Regions from separate parts of the Pantoea sp. XAF26B01_ASV70 genome, predicted to be linked through region 3. Evidence: predicted binding sites of a transcription regulator. Region 3 holds the regulator's gene; each other region holds the start of a gene.
The links. The regulator sigma-54, encoded in region 3, starts transcription at its own class of promoters, with help from an activator protein. The targets are predictions, from matches to a motif close to GTTGGCACANNTTTCGCTNT.

Region 1: the regulator sigma-54 is predicted to act here: its motif matches at 4,375-4,394, upstream of glnA (glutamate--ammonia ligase).
Region 2: the regulator sigma-54 is predicted to act here: its motif matches at 5,390-5,409, upstream of ACX8ZY_RS15845 (gamma-glutamyltransferase family protein).

The regions. Positions count from the first base shown of each region.
Region 1 is NZ_CM137251.1:93,983-100,717, forward strand. Features, by position in the region: gene hemN (oxygen-independent coproporphyrinogen III oxidase) at 1-168, shown strand, start outside; gene glnG (nitrogen regulation protein NR(I)) at 210-1,619, opposite strand; gene glnL (nitrogen regulation protein NR(II)) at 1,627-2,676, opposite strand; gene glnA (glutamate--ammonia ligase) at 2,816-4,225, opposite strand; gene typA (ribosome-dependent GTPase TypA) at 4,664-6,487, shown strand; gene yihX (glucose-1-phosphatase) at 6,698-6,735, shown strand, end outside.
Region 2 is NZ_CM137251.1:3,340,449-3,347,183, reverse strand. Features, by position in the region: gene ACX8ZY_RS15875 (GntR family transcriptional regulator) at 1-34, shown strand, start outside; gene hpxA (allantoin racemase) at 31-762, shown strand; gene puuE (allantoinase PuuE) at 795-1,748, shown strand; gene hpxZ (oxalurate catabolism protein HpxZ) at 1,799-2,179, opposite strand; gene ACX8ZY_RS15855 (AtzE family amidohydrolase) at 2,179-3,576, opposite strand; gene hpxX (oxalurate catabolism protein HpxX) at 3,573-3,755, opposite strand; gene ACX8ZY_RS15845 (gamma-glutamyltransferase family protein) at 3,768-5,354, opposite strand; gene hpxU (MurR/RpiR family transcriptional regulator HpxU) at 5,493-6,332, shown strand; gene ACX8ZY_RS15835 (transporter substrate-binding domain-containing protein) at 6,525-6,735, shown strand, end outside.
Region 3 is NZ_CM137251.1:3,766,011-3,772,745, reverse strand. Features, by position in the region: gene arcB (aerobic respiration two-component sensor histidine kinase ArcB) at 1-361, shown strand, start outside; gene mtgA (monofunctional biosynthetic peptidoglycan transglycosylase) at 1,250-1,969, shown strand; gene npr (PTS phosphocarrier protein NPr) at 1,973-2,245, opposite strand; gene rapZ (RNase adapter RapZ) at 2,242-3,096, opposite strand; gene ptsN (PTS IIA-like nitrogen regulatory protein PtsN) at 3,144-3,623, opposite strand; gene hpf (ribosome hibernation promoting factor) at 3,776-4,063, opposite strand; gene rpoN (RNA polymerase factor sigma-54) at 4,085-5,518, opposite strand; gene lptB (LPS export ABC transporter ATP-binding protein) at 5,567-6,292, opposite strand; gene lptA (lipopolysaccharide ABC transporter substrate-binding protein LptA) at 6,298-6,735, opposite strand, start outside.

The DNA.
Region 1 (6,735 bases), 480 kb from region 3:
GACTTGGCGCTGCTGAAGCCGTTGATAGCCGATGGGCTGGTGGAACAAACCGCTACGGGGCTGGAGGTGACGGGAATTGGCCGGTTACTGATCCGCAATATTTGCATGTGCTTTGATCGCTATCTGCGTCAGAAAGCGCGTCAGCAGCAGTTCTCCCGCGTTATCTGAAGAAACGGGCTGGCAGACTACACCAGCCCGAACTGAACCGCTTATTCCATGCCCAGCTCTTTAAGCTTGCGCGTCAGCGTGTTTCGTCCCCAGCCCAGCAAACGTGCCGCTTCCTGTTTGTGGCCCTGCGTATGACGCAGCGCAGTAGTGAGCAGCGTGCGCTCCATCTCCGGCTGGGCTTCTGACAGCAGATTCTGATGACCGGAACGCAGAGCGCGATCGGCCCACTGTGCCAGCAGCGTTGCCCAGCTGTCAGGCAGCGACTGTACCGGATTCTCCGGCGTACTGGATTCAAACAGTTCTCCGGGCAGGTCCTGAATCAGGACTTCCTGACCCGCAGCCATCACGGTCAGCCAGCGACAGGTGTTCTCCAACTGACGCACGTTACCTGACCAGTGCAGTCGGGTTAACGCTGTCTCGGTTTCCGGATGCAGAATCTTCGCTTCCACACCCAGCTCACGCGCCGCCACCTGCAGGAAATAACGCGCCAGACGCGGGATATCCTCACGACGCTCACGCAGCGGTGGCAGATGCACACGAATCACGTTCAGGCGGTGAAACAGATCCTCACGGAACTTGCCTTCCTGTACGCGTAATTCCAGATTCTGGTGGGTCGCCGCGATAATACGCACATCCACTTTGACCGGCGCATAGCCACCAACGCGATAGAACTGGCCATCGGCCAGCACGCGCAGCAGACGGGTCTGCACATCCAGCGGCATATCACCGATCTCATCCAGAAACAGCGTGCCGCCATCCGCCTGCTCAAAACGGCCCTGACGGATCTGGTTCGCCCCGGTAAAGGCGCCTTTTTCGTGACCAAACAGTTCTGATTCAATTAAATCTTTGGGGATCGCCGCCATGTTGAGCGCGATAAAGGGCGCTTTGGTGCGCGGGCTGTGGCGATGCAGCGCATGGGCCACCAGCTCTTTACCGGTACCGGACTCGCCGTTGATCAGCACACTGATCGACGAGCGCGATAATCGCCCGATGATGCGGAACACATCCTGCATCGCGGGCGCTTCACCGATGATATCGGTGGTGGGTCCGCTGACCGGCTGATTACGCGGCTGCTGCTGCTCCTGATAGTGGCTGATAGCACGCTCGACCAGCGCAACCGCTTCATCAATATCGAACGGCTTAGGCAGGTAATCAAAGGCACCCTGCTGATAGGCGCTGACGGCAGCGTCCAGATCAGAATGCGCCGTCATTATGATGACCGGAAGCATCGGATGACGCTGCTTAATCTGTTTCAGCAGCGCCAGGCCATCCATACCGGGCATGCGAATGTCTGACAGTAAAACGTCCGGGGTCTTGGTTGAGAGGGCATCCAGCACCTCGCTTGCGCTGTCAAAAGTCGCACAGCTCAAACCGGCTCCAGTGAGCGCGCGTTCAAGCACCCAGCGGATGGAGCTATCGTCATCGACGATCCAGACTATCCCTCGTTGCATAGAAACCTCACTGGCGAATAGGCAGGTAAACCGAGAATTCGGTGTGTCCCGGCCAACTGTTAAATTCTATTTTTCCTGAATGTTGATCAATCAGGCTACGGGCGATGGAGAGGCCTAAACCGGTACCGCCTTCGCGTCCGCTGACCATCGGATAAAACAGCGTATCCTGCAGCTGGGCCGGAATGCCGGGGCCATCATCTTCAATATCAATACGTGCCACCAGGCGATAACGCGTGCCGTGCAGCGTCAGCTGGAAAGCCGTGCGGGTGCGGATAATAATGGTGCCGCCATCGTCGCCCAGCGCCTGAAGCGCATTGCGCACCACGTTAAGCAGCACCTGTTCAATCTGATCGGGATCGTGCGGCAGTTCCGGCAGGCTGGGATCATAATCCCGTACCAGCGAGACATTCTCCGGCAGCTCCATCGACACCAGATTGACCACCCGTTCGGCCACCTGATGAATGCTCTGCGTGATGTGCATGCCCGGCTGCTGCGGCCCCAGCAGACGATCAACCAGATTCCGCAAACGGTCGGCCTGTTCAATAATCACTTTGGTATATTCATTCAGCGAGGGATCGGGCAGGGCGCGGGATAAAAGCTGTGCCGCGCCGCGCAATCCTCCCAGCGGATTTTTAATCTCATGGGCCAGGCCGCGAACCAGATCGCGAGCGGCCACCTGCTGGGCGTGCTGTAACTGCTCCTGACTGAGACGACGCTGATTATCCATCGGCGCCATTTCCATCAGGATTAAGCCATCGGGTAACCGCTGGGCGGTCAGCGACATAATGTGTGCGCGACCATCTACCACCAGCGTGACCTCACTGTCAGTAAATCCCTGGCCAGCCTCAAGACTCTCGCGCATCACCTCGATATTCAGCGAAAAGTAGCCGGTTAACTCCGGTAACGGCGTGCCGAACAATTTGCGTGAGCTTTGCGCCAGTAATTGCTGCGCCGCCGGGTTGGCGTAATGAATAACCAGATCGTTATCCACCAACAAAATACTGTTGATTAACGCGTTGAGAATCTGCCCTGCATCGGGCAGAGAGCCAGTTGCCATACAACGTTCCTCTGCACTAAAGAGGTGCATTTTAGTCTTTAAGCCGAAAAGAGGGCGAATGAACGGTGAATTCGCGGAGAAAAAAGCCCATCCGAAGATGGGCTAAAAGTTTCCACGGCAACAAAAAACGTCTGACCAGTTAAACGCTGTAGTAGAGCTCGAACTCAACCGGGTGTGGCGTCATGCGAACGCGATCCATCTCTGCTTTACGCAGTTCGATGTAAGCATCGATCGATTCGTCAGTGAATACTCCGCCGCGGGTCAGGAACTCGCGGTCTTCGTTCAGTGCATTCAGCGCTTCTTCCAGAGAGCCTGCAACTTTTGGAATCTCAGCTTCTTCTTCCGGTGGCAGGTCATACAGGTTTTTGTCCATCGCATCGCCAGGATGGATTTTGTTGATGATGCCATCCAGGCCAGCCATCAGCAGTGCGGTGAACGCCAGGTATGGGTTAGCCGCTGGATCCGGGAAGCGCGCTTCGATACGACGCGCTTTCGGGCTGGCAACAACCGGAATACGGATTGAGGCTGAACGGTTACGGGCAGAGTAAGCCAGCATAACCGGTGCTTCGTAACCCGGGACCAGACGCTTGTAAGAGTTGGTGGTCGGGTTCGCCAGGGCGTTGATCGCTTTAGCGTGCTTGATGATACCGCCGATGTAGAACAGCGCCATTTCAGACAGGCCGCCGTACTTATCGCCGGCAAACAGGTTCTGGCCACCTTTGGAGAGTGACATATGGCAGTGCATGCCTGAACCGTTGTCGCCAAACATAGGCTTCGGCATAAAGGTCGCGGTTTTGCCGTAAGCGTGCGCAACGTTATGAACCACATATTTGTAGATCTGAATTTCGTCCGCTTTTTTGGTCATGGTATTGAAGCGGGTTGCCACTTCGTTCTGACCCGCGGTCGCCACTTCGTGGTGATGCGCTTCAACAACCAGGCCCATCTGCTCCATGGTCAGACACATGGCAGAACGGATGTCCTGTGATGAGTCAACCGGTGGAACCGGGAAGTAGCCGCCTTTCAGACCTGGACGGTGACCTTTGTTACCGCCTTCGTACTCTTTACCGGTGTTCCATGCCGCTTCGATATCGTCGATAGCAACGTGTGAACCGGACGTCGATGAGCCGAAACGGATGTCATCGAACAGGAAGAATTCTGGTTCTGGTCCAAACAGTACGGTATCAGCGATGCCGGAAGAGCGCAGGAAATCTTCAGCGCGCTTAGCGATAGAGCGTGGATCGCGGTCGTAGCCCTGCATGGTGCCTGGCTCGAGGATGTCACAACGGATGATCAGCGTAGAATCTTCGAAGAAAGGATCCATGACCGCCGTGGTGGCGTCAGGCATCAGCACCATGTCTGATTCGTTAATGCCTTTCCAGCCGCCAATAGACGAACCATCGAACATTTTGCCTTCTTCGAAGAAGTCAGCGTTAACCTGGTGAGCAGGGATCGTAACGTGCTGTTCTTTACCTTTGGTATCGGTAAAACGCAGGTCAACAAACTTAACTTCATGCTCGTTCATCATCGAGAGAACGTGTTCAGCGGACATACTCAACTCTCCTGGAAATGGTCTTTCATTATCTACATGGCGAGGAAACGTCGTTTCCGGAATACGTTGCGGGAAAACAACTCCCTGACCAACCTCTTCCGGCACGCTCTTCAACCGACATCTGTCTGGCGTTTACGCTTGATTTAGATAAAGCGAATTCTGTGCCAACTTTTTTGATGATGCTTAAATCGCCTTGTGGTGCACCTTTTTGTCATAAAGCGGCTGCACCACGATCGTTTTATTGCACCAGTGTGGTGCTTAACGGCCATCTGGTGGCACTATTTTGGTGCATCAGACCAACTTAGTGCATTTTCTGCACCGGTAACAGGGCAAATTGGCCTCCATGCAATAAACTTTCAGTGAAAAGTGTGATCGTGTTCAGTCTTCCGCTTAATCAGTGTACAATAACGCGCTATTTCTAATGCCTGAGGCAAAGCTGTGATCGAAAATTTGCGTAACATCGCCATCATCGCGCACGTTGACCATGGAAAGACCACCCTGGTTGACAAACTGCTGCAACAATCCGGTACTTTTGATGCCCGTACCGAAGCAACAGAGCGCGTGATGGACTCCAATGATTTGGAGAAAGAGCGTGGGATTACCATCCTCGCAAAAAACACCGCCATTAAGTGGAATGACTACCGTATCAACATCGTTGATACCCCGGGACACGCCGACTTCGGTGGTGAAGTTGAGCGCGTCATGTCCATGGTGGACTCGGTGCTGCTGGTTGTAGATGCGATGGATGGCCCTATGCCGCAAACCCGCTTCGTGACCAAAAAAGCGTTCGCGCATGGTCTGAAGCCGATTGTGGTTATCAACAAAGTAGACCGCCCTGGTGCGCGTCCGGATTGGGTTGTTGATCAGGTATTTGACCTGTTCGTTAACCTGGATGCTACTGATGAGCAGCTCGACTTCCCTATCATTTTCGCCTCTGCGCTGAATGGTATTGCTGGTCTTGAGCACACCGACATGGCTGACGATATGACCCCGCTGTATCAGGCGATCGTCGACCACGTTGCGCCTCCGCAGGTTGAGGCTGACGCCCCACTGCAGATGCAAATCTCTCAGCTGGACTACAACAACTACCTGGGCGTGATCGGCATCGGCCGTATCAAGCGCGGTAAAGTTAAGCCTAACCAGCAAGTCACTATCATCGATAGCGAAGGCAAAACCCGTAACGGTAAAGTCGGTAAAGTCCTGACTCACCTGGGTCTTGAGCGTATCGACAGCGACCTGGCAGAAGCGGGCGATATCATTGCTATCACCGGTCTGGGCGAGCTGAACATCTCTGACACCATCTGTGATCCACAGAACGTGCAGGCGCTGCCAGCACTGAGTGTCGATGAGCCAACAGTTACCATGTTCTTTAACGTCAACACCTCACCGTTCTGCGGTAAAGAAGGTAAGTACGTGACGTCACGTCAGATCCTTGAGCGTCTGAACAAAGAACTGGTTCACAACGTGGCACTGCGCGTTGAAGAAACCGAAGATGCTGACGCGTTCCGCGTATCAGGTCGTGGTGAGCTTCACCTGTCAGTTCTGATCGAAAACATGCGTCGTGAAGGTTTCGAACTGGCGGTATCCCGTCCGAAAGTTATCTTCCGCGAAATCGATGGCCGTAAACAGGAGCCATTCGAGAACGTTACGCTGGATATCGAAGAGAACAACCAGGGTTCAGTCATGCAAGCCATGGGTGAGCGTAAGGGCGATCTGAAAAACATGGATCCGGATGGCAAAGGCCGCGTACGTCTCGACTACGTGATCCCAAGCCGTGGCCTGATCGGCTTCCGTAACGAATTCATGACCATGACTTCCGGTACCGGTCTGCTCTACTCTACCTTCAGCCACTACGATGACATTCGTGCGGGCGAAGTGGGCCAGCGTCAGAACGGCGTACTGATCTCCAACGGTCAGGGTAAAGCAGTTGCGTTTGCACTGTTCAGCCTGCAGGACCGCGGTAAGCTGTTCCTGGGTCACGGTGCAGAAGTCTATGAAGGCCAGATCATCGGTATTCACAGCCGTTCTAACGACCTGACAGTTAACTGCCTGACCGGTAAGAAACTGACCAACATGCGTGCTTCAGGTACTGATGAAGCCACGACGCTGGTTCCGCCAATCAAGATGACCCTTGAGCAGGCGATCGAGTTCATCGATGATGACGAACTGGTAGAAGTTACACCACAGTCAGTGCGTATCCGTAAACGTCACCTGACTGAAAATGACCGTAAACGTGCATCACGTGGTCCTAAAGACGCATAATTGCGCCTTTAACTGATAAAGAGCCCCGCCTGCGGGGCTTTTTTTTTGCCTGAAATTCCTGCCTCTTCAGCCGGGCCAGCGATTATTTGTGGGATATGTCGCGCTTTTTACCTGCCCGCTGCCGTTTACGCTTTTCTCTCCGCGAGTGCCTGTTCAGCCTGCCCTTTTGCCGCTAGAGTGAATACTCCAGGGAACAGAAGGAGACACACCATGCTGTATATCTTTGATTTGGGCAATGTGATTATCGA
Region 2 (6,735 bases), 430 kb from region 3:
ACTGTTTGCCGCAGGCTCTGGAGCTGCCTCATGAGCCTGATTCAGGTTATTAACCCTAATACCAGCCTGGCGATGACCGAAACTATCGGTCAGGCCGCGCGTGCGGTCGCCGCACCGGGCACCGAAATTCTGGCTGTTTCGCCGTCGCAGGGCGTGCCTTCCATTGAAGGGCACTTCGATGAGGCGATCGCCGCCATCGGAGTACTGGAGCAGATTAAACTGGGCAGAGCGAAGGGCGTCAGCGGCCACGTCATTGCCTGCTTTGGCGATCCGGGTTTGCTGGCGGCACGCGAGCTGGCCAGCGGACCGGTGATCGGCATTGCGGAAGCGGCGATGCATACCGCCACGCTGCTGGCGACGCGTTTCTCCATTGTCACCACGCTGCCGCGCACCCTGGTGATTGCGCGTCATCTGCTGCAGCAGTATGGCTTTACCCATCACTGTGCCGCGCTGCATGCCATCGATCTGCCGGTACTGGCGCTGGAAGATGGCAGCGGCCTGGCGCAGGAAAAAGTGCGGCAGCGCTGCATTCAGGCGAAGCGGGAAGATGGCAGCGGGGCGATTGTGCTGGGCTGTGGCGGAATGGCGACGCTGGCCGGGGAGCTGACCCGGGAGCTCGGCCTGCCGGTGATCGATGGCGTCAGCGCGGCGGTGAAGATGGTGGAGTCGCTGGTGGCGCTTGGTTTTGGCACCAGCAAACATGGTGATCTGGCCTGGCCTTTGCAGAAACCTCTCTCAGGTGCGTTTCAGCATCTAAACTAACGGAACTTTCCCGAATCAAAACAGGTGGAGTGATGACTGACGCTGCAGAGAAGAAAGAGTACAGCTTTAACAAAAACTATCCGCGCGATTTAATCGGTTATGGCGCTCATCCGCCGCACGCCGCCTGGCCCAACAACGCCCGTGTGGCGGTGCAGTTTGTTCTGAACTACGAAGAGGGCGCAGAAAACAGCGTGCTGCACGGCGACACCAGCTCAGAGCAGTTCCTCTCCGACATCATCGGGGCAGCCAGCTATCCCGATCGCCACATGTCGATGGAGTCGCTGTATGAGTACGGCTCACGCGCCGGTTTCTGGCGTATCCACAACGAATTCCAGAAACGCGGTCTGCCGTTAACGGTTTTCGGCGTGGCGATGGCGCTGGCGCGTCATCCGGAAGTCGTCGAGGCGATTAAACAGGCTGACTACGATGTGGTCAGTCACGGCTGGCGCTGGATCCACTATCAGGGCATGGATGCAAAAACCGAACGCCAGCATATGCAGCAGGCGGTCGATGTGCTGGTTGATCTGTTTGGTAAAGCGCCGACCGGCTGGTACACCGGCCGCGACAGCCCGAATACCCGGCGGCTGGTGGTGGAGCAGGGCGGTTTTAGCTATGACAGTGACTACTACGGCGACGATCTGCCTTTCTGGACCCAGGTCACCTGTCAGGATGGAACGGTTAAACCGCACCTGATTATCCCCTATACCCTGGAGTGCAATGACATGCGCTTTGCCTCGCCGCAGGGATTTAATACCGCCGAACAGTTCTTTACCTATCTGCGCGACAGCTTCGATGTGCTGTATGAAGAGGGCGAAACCGCACCGAAGATGATGTCGATCGGTATGCATTGCCGCCTGCTGGGTCGTCCTGGCAAATTCCGCGCGCTGCAGAATTTTCTCGATCACATCCAGCAGCATGAGGATGTCTGGATCTGCACCCGTCAGCAGATCGCTGACCACTGGATCAACACGCACCCGGCACCTTAAGCCGGTTCCGGCGCTCGCCCCGCGTTGATCGGGCGAAGCGCCGGACGATGTCAGCTCATCAGGCTGACCTGCGCCGCCACGATGCACCAGCCGTGGGGCATGCGTACCCAGGTCTGCTGCTGACGGCCAATTTTATCGCTGCCGGTGCGGGTAAATTCGGTGCTGCAGACCGCATAATCCTCGCCAAAGGTGGTGATCACGGTGTTTTGCAGCGTCCGGTTCAGCCCGGCTGAAGGACGCGCGGCGCGGAAGGCCCGAATCTCATCAATGCCATACAGATTCTCACCTGCGCCGAGGCGCACGGTTCGCGGGTCGTGCCAGAACAACGCATCCAGTTCGGCCACGTCATTGCTGACCAGCGCCTGCTCGTAGCGGTAAAACTGCGCCGTCACCTCGGTGACGACCTGCGGTAAATTAATCTCTCTGCTCATCAGGCTCCAGCCATATTGATTTGCGGTATCGTGATGCCGCGTTGTTCCAGTGCCCAGGCGGCACGTAACACCGCCTCTTCATTAAACGGACGGGCGATAAGCTGTAATCCAATCGGCAGACCGCTTCGGGTCGCCAGCGGCACGGTACAGACCGGCAATCCCAGGAAGGAGATCGGCTGCGTCAGCATACCCATGCTCGCCTTAGCGGGCAGCGATTCCCCCTGAATTGACAGGGTCTGCTGACCGATGGTGATCGCGCTGCAGGGTGTCGCCGGTGCTATCAGCACATCAAACCGATCAAAAAGCGGCAACACCTGCTGCTGGAAATGGCGGCGGAAACGCTGCGCCTGCACGTACCAGGCACCTGGCATCATGGCACCGGCCAGCAGACGCTCGCGTGAATTGGGTTCAAACTGCTCAGGCGTCTGGCGCAGGGCGGGCAGATAGTGATTGCCGCCTTCTGCCGCGGTCATGATAAATGCCGCCGAGCGTGCCAGCTCAGCGTCCGGCATCAGCACCTCTTCCTGTGCATCAAGTGCTGCCGCGACCACCGCGACGGCAGCGCGGGCATCCTCATCGCACCAGCGGGCAAAAAAGCCACCCAGTACGCCGCAGCGCAAGCCTTCGCTGCCCTGTGACAGCCCCGGTAGCGTCGCGGTCAGCGGGTGAGCGGCCTGAAACGTATCGGTGTGGTCTGCGCCCTGCAACAGATCATATACCAGCGCCAGGTCTTCAACCCGCCGCGCCAGAGGACCGATGTGATCGAGGCTGGCGACAAACGGATGGCTGCCGCTGCGTGACAACCGGCCAAAGGTCGGCTTAAGACCAAAAATACCGCACAGCGACGCGGGCACCCGAATCGAGCCGTTGGTGTCGGTGCCCAGTGAAAAGTGGACCAGACCGGCGGCCACGGCAGCCGCCGAACCGCCTGACGAGCCGCCAGCCACGCGGCTGAGATCGCGCGGATTGTGCGTCGCGCCGTAGTGGCTGTTTTCGGTGGTAAAACCATACGCGTAGGCATCCATGTTCAGCATGCCAGACAGCAGCGCACCAGAGCGACGCAGTTTATCGACAGCAAACGCATCTGCACGTGCCGCCGGCCGGTCGCTGAACAGGCTGGCACCGGCCAGGGTAGTGTGACCCGCCACATCAAACAGGTTTTTTACCGCATACGGGATGCCCGCCAGCGGTGGCAGGGTTTCGCCGCGCTGCCGCTGCGCATCAACATCCGCCGCTTCTTTTAACATGCGCGGCCCGGTCACTTCCGTCCAGGCATTCAGCGCCGGATTGTGCTGCTCAACCGCCTGCAGCGTGCGCTTTGCCACTTCCAGCGCACTGATTTCACCCTGCTGGATCGCCCGCTGCAGGGTCTGAATCGAAACGTCACCTAATCTCATGCCTGGTATACTCCTGCCACTTCAAGCCGGTCATCCAGCGGAAACGTCATCAGCGGCGCGGCCATCTCCGCGATACGCGACAGCTGGATCAGCAGTTCAGCGCGGCGGGCGTCATCCAGTTCCAGTTGCAGTATCTGCTCCATATGGCCGATGTAGCTGGCCCAGTCGTGTTGATTCATGATTCGCTCCTGTTAAAAACCGGCGGCGCTGCCGTTACTGCGTGGATCGCTTGCGCCCTCAAACATGCCGTTGCTGTGGCGCACAATGGCGCCCGCATGGCCCACGGATTCGCTGAAGTCCGGCAGCAGCTCCACCTCATGTCCCCACAGACGCAGCATCAATACCGTTTCGTCGTCAAAACGACCTTCCAGTTTCAGCGAGTCTGATGATTGCCCCCAGGTCCGGCCCAGCAGCCAGCGCGGCGCACTGACCGCCTGTTGTAACGGCAAGCCCTGAATCACATGGCGGGTAAAAATCGCCGCCTGAGTCTGCGGCTGTCCATCCCCACCCATCGCGCCATACACCAGCGTCCGGCCATCTTTCAGCCGTGCGGCGGCGGGATTCAGGGTATGAAACGGTTGCTTACCGGGTGCCAGGGCCAGCAGATGGTCAGGATCGAGGCTGAAAGCGGCGCCGCGGTTCTGCCAGGTGATACCCGTGCCGGGCAGCACCACACCACTGCCAAATTCGTGATAAATGCTCTGAATAAAGGAGACGGCCAGGCCGCTGCTGTCCATCACGCCCATCCAGACCGTATCGCCCGGCCCGCGTCCGTTTCCCCATGCCGCCGCCTCTCCATCGGTGATCTGGCTGGCGAGTGTGGCAAGGTGATCGCTGTCCAGCAGCGCCTGCAAATCTTCCGTGACGTGACGCGGATCGGTGATGTGTTTGTCGCGCAGTGCAAACGCTTTTTTGGTGGCTTCCACGATACGGTGCACCGTCTGCGCATCGTCAGCCTCCGCCATCTCCAGCCGATCGGTGATGCCCAGGATCGCCAGCGACACCATGCCCTGCGTTGGCGGGGTGATATTCCAGATGTCACCTTCGCTGTGGGAGAGATGCAGCGGCGTCGTGCGGCGGGCGCGATGCTGCTGCAGATCGGCCAGCGTCACCGGCATGCCCAGCGTGGCCATCTCATCGGCCATATGGTGAGCCAGCGTGCCGCGATAAAAGCTGTCGAGCCCCTCTTCAGTAAGCTGGCTGAGGGTGTTTGCCAGGGCGGGCTGGGTAAAACGGCTGCCTGGCTGCGGCACGTTGCCGTCAGGCATAAAGGTGGCGCTGAAGCCGGGCTGATGCTGCAATTCACTGCGGAACGTCGCGGTGGCGGCGCTCTGTGAGGTGGTCACCGGAATACCGTCGGCGGCGTAGCGAATCGCATCGCGCAGCAGACGTGCCAGCGGCAGCGGCGGGGTGCCCATCTCAGCCGAGAGATTCAGTGCCTCCTGCCAGCCGCTGACCGTACCGGCCACGGTCAGCGCCGCTTTCGGCCCGCGATGCGGAATCTTAGGGTGATCGGCGTAGAAATCGTGATGAGCCAGCGAACCGGCTGCGCCGCTGGCGTCGATAGCGACAGGATCGCCGCCGGGCGGCAGAATCAGCCAGAAACCATCACCGCCCAGTCCATTCATATGCGGGTAGACCACGGCGATGGTCGCGGCAGCGGCTACCATCGCTTCAATGGCATTACCGCCATCACGCAGTACCGCGAGCGCGCTCTCACTCGCCAGATGGTGTGGCGTCACCGCCATCCCCTGCGGGGCCATATTGCTTTGAATCATCTTTTTCTCGTTATCCGGGTGACAGAACCGATAACAAAGCAAGAGCTGTTCCAGTTTTCACCCTGAGCTGACGATGCGCCGGTTAACCTGGCGCAAATTGTGCTAGCTTCTGCTGAAACAAAAGTTACAGGACGGGTTATGAAACAGCTTGATGAACGACTCAGGAGTCACTATCCCCAGCTCTCCCCGCAGGAGCAGCGTATTGCCGACTTCGTGTTTGACCACTTCGATGACCTGATCAGCTACAACAGTGCCGAGCTGGCGCGGCTCAGTGGCGTGTCGAAAGCCACGGTCAGCCGGCTGTTTAAGCGTCTGGGCTATGAAAAATACAAGGATATGCGTGATGAGTTACGCATCCTGCGCCAGAGCGGCATGCCGCTGACCGATAATCGTGATGCGGTGCAGGGCAATACGCTGCTGGCGCGACACTACAAGCAGGAGATGGCTAACCTGACGCAGTGGGTGAACAGTCTGGATGCCCGGCACTTTAATGAGGTTATCCAGCAGCTGGCGCAGGCAAAACGCGTCTTTATCATCGGCATGCGCAACGCCTATCCGGTGGCACTGCATCTGCGACAGCAGCTGGTGCAGGCGCGTTCGCAGGTACATATCCTGCCGCAGCCGGGCCAGACGCTGGCTGAGGAGCTGGTGGATATTACGCCGGAGGATATGGTGGTCGTGATGGCCTTCCGTCGTCGTCCCCGCATCATTCGCCCGCTGATGCAGCAGTTGCAGGCGGCCGGTATCCCGCTGCTGGCGCTGTGTGAGCCGCAGGCGCAGACGGTGATTGCGCTGGCGCGCTGGCAGCTCTGTACGCCGCTGGACAGCGTTTCCGCCTTCGACAGTTATGGCTCCGCCATGAGTCTGGTTAACCTGATTGCCAATGCACTGCTACATGAAATGCTGGCACAGGGACGTCAGCGCATTCATCAGATCGCCGACCTTTACCAGCAGTTTGACGAGCTGGAGCACCGCTAACAGGCACCATTTTGGTGCTTTGCCCCATTTCAGAACAGACCTTCCCCCGGCGTAGTCGTCCCGATTACGCCAGATTTCAGCTGAATGCTTTGCCGCTTAACCCTTTTTCTGTGGCCGTCCGGGTTGGCACATTAGTTGCAGATTGCATCTCAAAGAATCTTTTGTTTCACGTTAATCTCACCGGGGTGCATAATGAAAAAAGTTTTGATGGCGGTTGCGACAGCGGCATTACTGATGGCACAAGCGGGAAGCGCGCTGGCCGATCAACTGCAGGACATCCAGAAACGCGGCGTCATTCGCATCGCCGTGCCGCAGGATTTCCCGCCGTTTGGCTCGGTTGGCACCGATCTGCAGCCGCAGGGGTATGACATCGACACGGCCAGATACCTGGCAAAGCAGATGA
Region 3 (6,735 bases):
TGACAAAACCCGAATGCTGCTGGATGTCGCGATGCTCGAACAGTATATCGAGCTGGTTGGTCCCAGCCTGATTACCCAAAGCCTGACGATGTTTGAAAAGATGATGCCGGACTACCTTGCGGTGCTGGAGTCGAATCTGATGGCGCGCGATCAGAAAGGCATTGCTGAAGAGGGACACAAAATCAAAGGGGCGGCGGGTTCGGTCGGGCTGCAGCGTTTGCAGATGCTGGCGAAACAGATTCAGAGTCCGGAGTTACCGGCGTGGTGGGACAATGTAGGTGAATGGATTGATGAGCTGAAGCATGAATGGCGACACGATGTGCAGGTATTACGCGACTGGGTGGCAGAGCAGGATAAGTGATACCCCGGAAAAAAATGACCCCAGCCGAGGCCGGGGTGCGCGAAATACTGCGCCAACACCAGGGAAATCATTGCGGCCGCTATGATTTGAATAATTAATGCAGCCGCAGGGTATTGGTTAACACTGTCATCACCTTAGCAAATTCATCTTCTCATGCGACAAGATTCATTAAAATTTGTGATATTGAGCAGCGTTTAAATACAGAAAACATTAATTTGGCAACACAGTCAAGTAAGGAATTAATTTCTGTGCTGTGTTGCTGCTATTTTAATCAGTTTTACGCTTTTTCGTGTAGTTTTAATGCTGCCGGGCAGGGAAACTGAAGCTGAGCAGCACCAAAGTGAGCCGCCGTTAACATTTGCCTTTTGAATGAGGCTAACGCGCTGATATTGCAAGCGCGCTGCCTGAAATGACACGAATTATCCAAAACGATTTGGAATGATAAAAAAGAATCTAAAAGTTTGTCCTTCTGTCGTTCTGCTATCAGGGTTATTACTGGAAGGAAATAGTGCCATTCTGGCAACCCGTGACGCCATTAAGCGCTGCTTATTTATCCGTTATAACGATAATTCTGATTAACCTTTGGGCACGGCAGGATTAAGAAAATAATAACAGTTAAGCATGGTAAATGATTCATGCGGGCGCTTATTACTCATGATTAAGTGTTTATCTGGAAAGATGCTAAGCAATGGCAATGAATGGAACCGATTCCTTTTTTGCGGAAGTACTTGAACTATTTCGAACTGTTGCAGCATGTTGATGCAAAATGATTGAATAAAGTCTGGAAACAGCCTGTCAGTTTTCAGCGATAATCGTAAAAAGGCTGCTTTTTTAGCAGTGATTACATGAGTGATTGATTAACGTCTGAAACAAGTGTGGGAAGATTGCATGAACAAGCATAAAGGAAGCGTCGGACAGCGTATCAGACGTATTGTTGGTCGTATCGTACTGGTGTGGCTGGGAATATGGCTGGCGGGCATTTTACTCTTTTCGTTCTTACCCGTGCCGTTCTCAGCGGTGATGGCTGAACGACAGATCGGAGCCTGGTTACGCGGTGATTTTAGTTATGTCGCCCATTCAGACTGGGTCGGCCATGACGAGATTTCGCCCTGGATGGGGCTGGCCGTTATCGCCTCAGAAGATCAAAAGTTTCCCACCCATTGGGGCTTTGATGTGGCAGCGATTGAGTCCGTACTGGATAACAGCGATAGCCGGATGCGTGGGGCGTCCACGCTGTCTCAACAGACGGCGAAGAATCTGTTCCTCTGGGATGGTCGCAGCTGGGTGCGTAAAGGTCTGGAAGCGGGTCTGACGGTAGGAATTGAAACGGTCTGGACGAAGCGGCGTATTTTAACCGTCTATCTCAATATTGCGGAGTTCGGGCCGGGCATCTTTGGCGTTGAGGCGGCTTCTCAGCGTTACTTCCATAAGCCTGCCAGCCGGCTGACCGCAGCAGATGCCGCCTTACTGGCAGCGGTGCTGCCTAATCCGATACGTTATCGTGCTGCTGCACCCTCAGGCTATGTCAGAGAGCGGCAGCAGTGGATACTGCGTCAGATGCGCCAGCTTGGCGGGGAAGGCTTCCTGCAGCGTAATCAGCTCGACTAAGCGTTAATCTTCATCGAAACCCGCTTCAAATAACTCAATGACCGCTGCCAGCGCCGGAATCTCCTCCGGGCCGCTGGCTTCAATCTCAATGTGGCCGCCTTTTGCCGAGTCGAGCATCAGCAGCGCAATCACGCTGCTGGCTTCGGCTTCAGTGCCCGCTTCATTGCGCAGTAATACTTCGGCATCAAAGCTCTGCACCAGCTCAAATAACTTCATCGCCGGACGTGCATGCATGCCCAGCTTATTTTTGATTTCTACAGTTTGTCTGACGGTCATGATTTGCGCTTTTCCAGCGTACGATGGCGTGACTGCACATTCTTACCCCGTGAACGGAAGTAATCTGCCAGCTGTTCTGCAATATAGACTGAGCGGTGTTTACCGCCGGTGCAGCCAATCGCCACGGTAAGATAGCTACGGTTATTGGTCTCCAGCATCGGCAGCCAGAGTTCAAGGTAGCTGCGCGTCTGGTAGATAAAATTATGCACTTCAGTGTGGCGATCAAGGAAGGCCGCCACAGGACGATCGAGGCCGGTCATCGGACGCAGTTTGGGATCCCAGTGGGGGTTGGGCAGAAAGCGCACGTCAAATACATAGTCAGCGTCAATCGGAATGCCATGCTTGAAGCCAAACGACTCAAACACCATAGTCAGCTCACGTTCACGCTTGCCCAGCAGGCGGGTACGCAGCATCTCTGCCAGCTCATGCACCGACATCTCTGAGGTGTCGATGATCAGATCGGCACGTGAACGAAGTGGCTCCAGCAGATCGCTCTCTTCATCAATCGCGCTCTCCAGCGAGAGGTTTTTGCTGGAGAGGGGATGCAGACGGCGCGTATCGCTGTAACGACGAATCAGGGTGTTGCGATCGGCGTCGAGAAACAGCAGCTGAGGGGAAAATGTATCAGGCAGATTATTCAGTGCGGTTTCAAAAATTTCCGGGGATTCGGGCATATTACGCACGTCGATGCTGACCGCCGCCGAAATATTGCGCTCAGCCAGCGAGTTAGCTAACTCAGGCAGCAGCACGACCGGCAGGTTATCAACGCAGTAGAACCCCATATCTTCCAGCGCACGGAGCGCCACTGACTTCCCCGAGCCTGAACGACCGCTAACGATCATCAGCACCATGACCTTCTCTCCCGTTTTAAAACCGGCACCCGGCCGGTAAAGACGCGTTACTGCTCCGACTGGACTTCCGTAATAATGGCATAGAGCTCTTCATCACTCTGCGCTGCGCGCAGACGACGGCAAACCGTTTTATCTGCCAGACGCTTTGCCACCAGTGACAGGGTGTGCAGATGTGTTTTGCACTGGTCAGCCGGGACCAGTAAGGCAAACAACAGATCGACAGGCTGGTTGTCGACGGCATCAAACGCAATCGGCTGTTCGAGGCTGATAAACACCCCAACCGCGCGCAGCGTATCCTCTTCCAGCTTGCCGTGCGGGATGGCTATCCCGTTACCAATACCGGTACTGCCCATGCGTTCGCGGGTCAGGATCGCTTCGAAAAGCGTCTGGTGCGGCAGGTTGAGCTGCTTAGCGGCCAGTTCGCTGATGATTTCCAGCGCACGTTTTTTGCTCTGGCAGTGGACGCCGCTGCGGGTGCAGTCTGGCGAAAGCACTGTGCTCAATTCCAGTGTGAGATCGTTGTTCATTATCGTTTCACTTGCGTGTTCACCAGGCCATTCACCGCCAGCGCGTATTGACGCGTGTGACAAACGGCGCCTGCTCAGATGACAAAACGGGGCGGATTATCCGCCCCATCCTGTCGGCTCTGCGCGCCAGGCGCGCGTCGCTAGCGTGAAGGTTAGTGTTTTTTCAGTTTATCTTTGTGTTTGGTCAGCTGACGGGTGAGCTTATCGATCAGTCCGTCAATGGCCGCATACATATCTTCCGCTTCGGATGTGGCGTGCAGCTCGCCACCATTCACGTGTAGTGTTGCGTCAGCCACCTGCGTGACTTTCTCAACCTTCAGGACAATATAGACCTGATTGATATGTTCAAAATAGTGTTCCAGTTTGGCAAATTTACCGTTGACGAATTCACGCAGAGGTGGAGTGATTTCAACGTGTTGCCCGGTCAGGTTCAGCTGCATAGGTCTTCCTTCTCATTTCTTTCAAACCAGTTGTTTACGCTGGTTCGATGGCGGGATGGATAAAGACTCACGATATTTGGCGACGGTACGCCGTGCCACCATGATCCCCTGATCAGATAACATGGAGGTCAGTTTACTGTCGCTCAAGGGTTTGGCTGGATTTTCCGCCGAAATTAATTTTTTCACCAGGGCACGAATCGCGGTAGAGGAGGCTTCACCGCCACCTTCCGTATTAACGTGACTGGAGAAAAAGTACTTCAGTTCAAAAATGCCACGCGGGCTGTGCAGATACTTCTGCGTGGTAACGCGGGAGATGGTCGATTCGTGCATCTCAACGGCCTGGGCGATATCCGCCAGCACCATCGGGCGCATAAATTCTTCACCCTGCTCGAAAAAGGCCTGCTGTTGCTCAACAATACAGCGCGTCACTTTCAGCAGGGTATCATTGCGGCTTTCCAGGCTCTTAATCAGCCAGCGGGCTTCCTGCAGATTACTGCGAATGAACTGGCTGTCGCTGTCGTTCCGCGTCGCGCCGCTCATTGCCGCATAGTGCTGATTGATCTTCAGACGTGGCACGCTATCGGCATTGAGTTCAACCGTCCAGCGGCTGCCGATCTTACGTACCAGCACATCGGGAATGACATATTCTGGTTCGCCGGTGTTGATCGACTGACCCGGACGCGGGTCCAGCGACTGAATCAGCAGCATCGCCTCTTTCAGCACCTCTTCTTTGAGGCGTGTGACCCGCATCAGGCTGCGGAAATCGTGGTTTGCCAGCAGATCGAGATGTTCGCTGACGATCAGGCGCGCCTCTGCCAGCATCGGCGTTTCGGGCGCATATTGTGAAAGCTGCACAAGCAGGCAGTCACGCAGGTCGCGCGCGCCAACACCAATCGGGTCAAAGCGCTGGATGCGTTTCAGCACCGCTTCAACTTCATCCGCTTCGAGCTCATCATCGCCGATGCTGTCAAGGATCTCCTCAAGCGAAACGGTGAGATACCCGGTGTCATCAATAGCATCGACAATAGAGGTGGCAATGGCGCGATCGGTATCGCTGAACGGCGTCAGTCCGACCTGCCACATCAGATAATCCTGCAGCGACTGGGTCGTTTCGCCCTGATAAACCGGTAACTCATCATCCTGGTAATCGGTGCCGGTGCCGGAAGGCGTACCCGCGGTGTAGATCTCATCCCAGGTCGCATCCAGCGGCAGTTCATCAGGCATCTCTTTCTGCTCAAGCGCTTCGCGTGTATCCAGCGCCTCGGCCTCTGAAGACTCCCGTGAATCGATCTCTTCATGCAGGTCAGTCTGCTCAAGCAGCGGATTACTTTCCAGCGCAAGCTGAAGCTCCTGCTGGAGTTCAAGCGTAGAGAGTTGCAGCAGGCGAATCGCCTGTTGCAATTGCGGAGTCATTGCCAGCTGTTGGCTGAACCTGAGTTGTAAACCTTGCTTCATAGACAGGATGATCGTTCCCAGGTAAACATCGGTATTAACGACACCTTATCAGAGTCTGAACTCTTCACCCAAATAAACCCGCTTAACCTGCTCATCCGCAAGAATTTCATTCGGTGTGCCGTGTGCGATCAGGTGCCCCTGGCTGACGATATAAGCCCGCTCACAGACCGCTAACGTTTCGCGTACGTTATGGTCGGTAATCAGCACACCGAGGCCGCTGTCACGCAGATGCTCAATGATCTTCTTAATGTCGATAACGGAGATGGGGTCAACACCGGCAAAAGGTTCATCCAGCAGGATAAATTTAGGATTAGCCGCCAGCGCCCGTGCAATCTCAACACGACGTCGCTCACCACCCGAAAGTGCCTGGCCCATGCTGTCGCGCAGGTGCTCAATGTGAAACTCTTCCATCAGCTCACGGGCACGATCCTGGCGTTGCTCTTCGGTCAGATCGTCACGGATCTGCAAGACCGCCATCAGGTTATCGTAGACGCTGAGGCGACGGAAGATCGATGCCTCCTGCGGCAGATAGCCGATGCCACGACGCGCACGGGCATGCAGCGGCAGGATGCTGATATCTTCATCATCAATAATAATGCGGCCAGCGTCACGCGGCACAATGCCCACTACCATGTAAAAGGTGGTGGTTTTACCGGCACCGTTCGGGCCCAGCAGGCCGACAATCTCGCCGGATTTTACCTGCAGGCTGACATCTTCTACCACGCGACGGCCTTTATATGCCTTCGCCAGGTTTTCTGCGATTAATGTGGCCATAGCTATCAGTTACTCTTCTTTCCGCTGTTGGACGAACCTTTGTCCTGAAGTTGCGACGGCACCAGTACAGTCGTGACGCGCTTGTTCTGGCCCTGACTGAAAGCCTGCATTTTCTGCTCTTTCACCAGGTAGGTAATACGATCGCCTTTGATGTTGCTGTCCTGCTGCTCAATGAACGCATTGCCGGTCAGTTCAACGAAATCGTTAGCCAGTTCATAGTGCAGTTTTGCGGCATGGCCCTGCACCGGCTTACCGCTGTCCTGCATCTGATAGAAGGTGGCGGGATTACCGTAGGCGTCAACGATGGTTTTCTTGCTGTCGCCGCCCGGACGGGTCACCACGACTTTATCTGCCGTGATTTTAATTGAGCCCTGCGTCACGATGACATTGCCGGTAAAGGTCGCGACATTGCCTTGCAAATCCAGCGCCTGATTCTGCGAGTC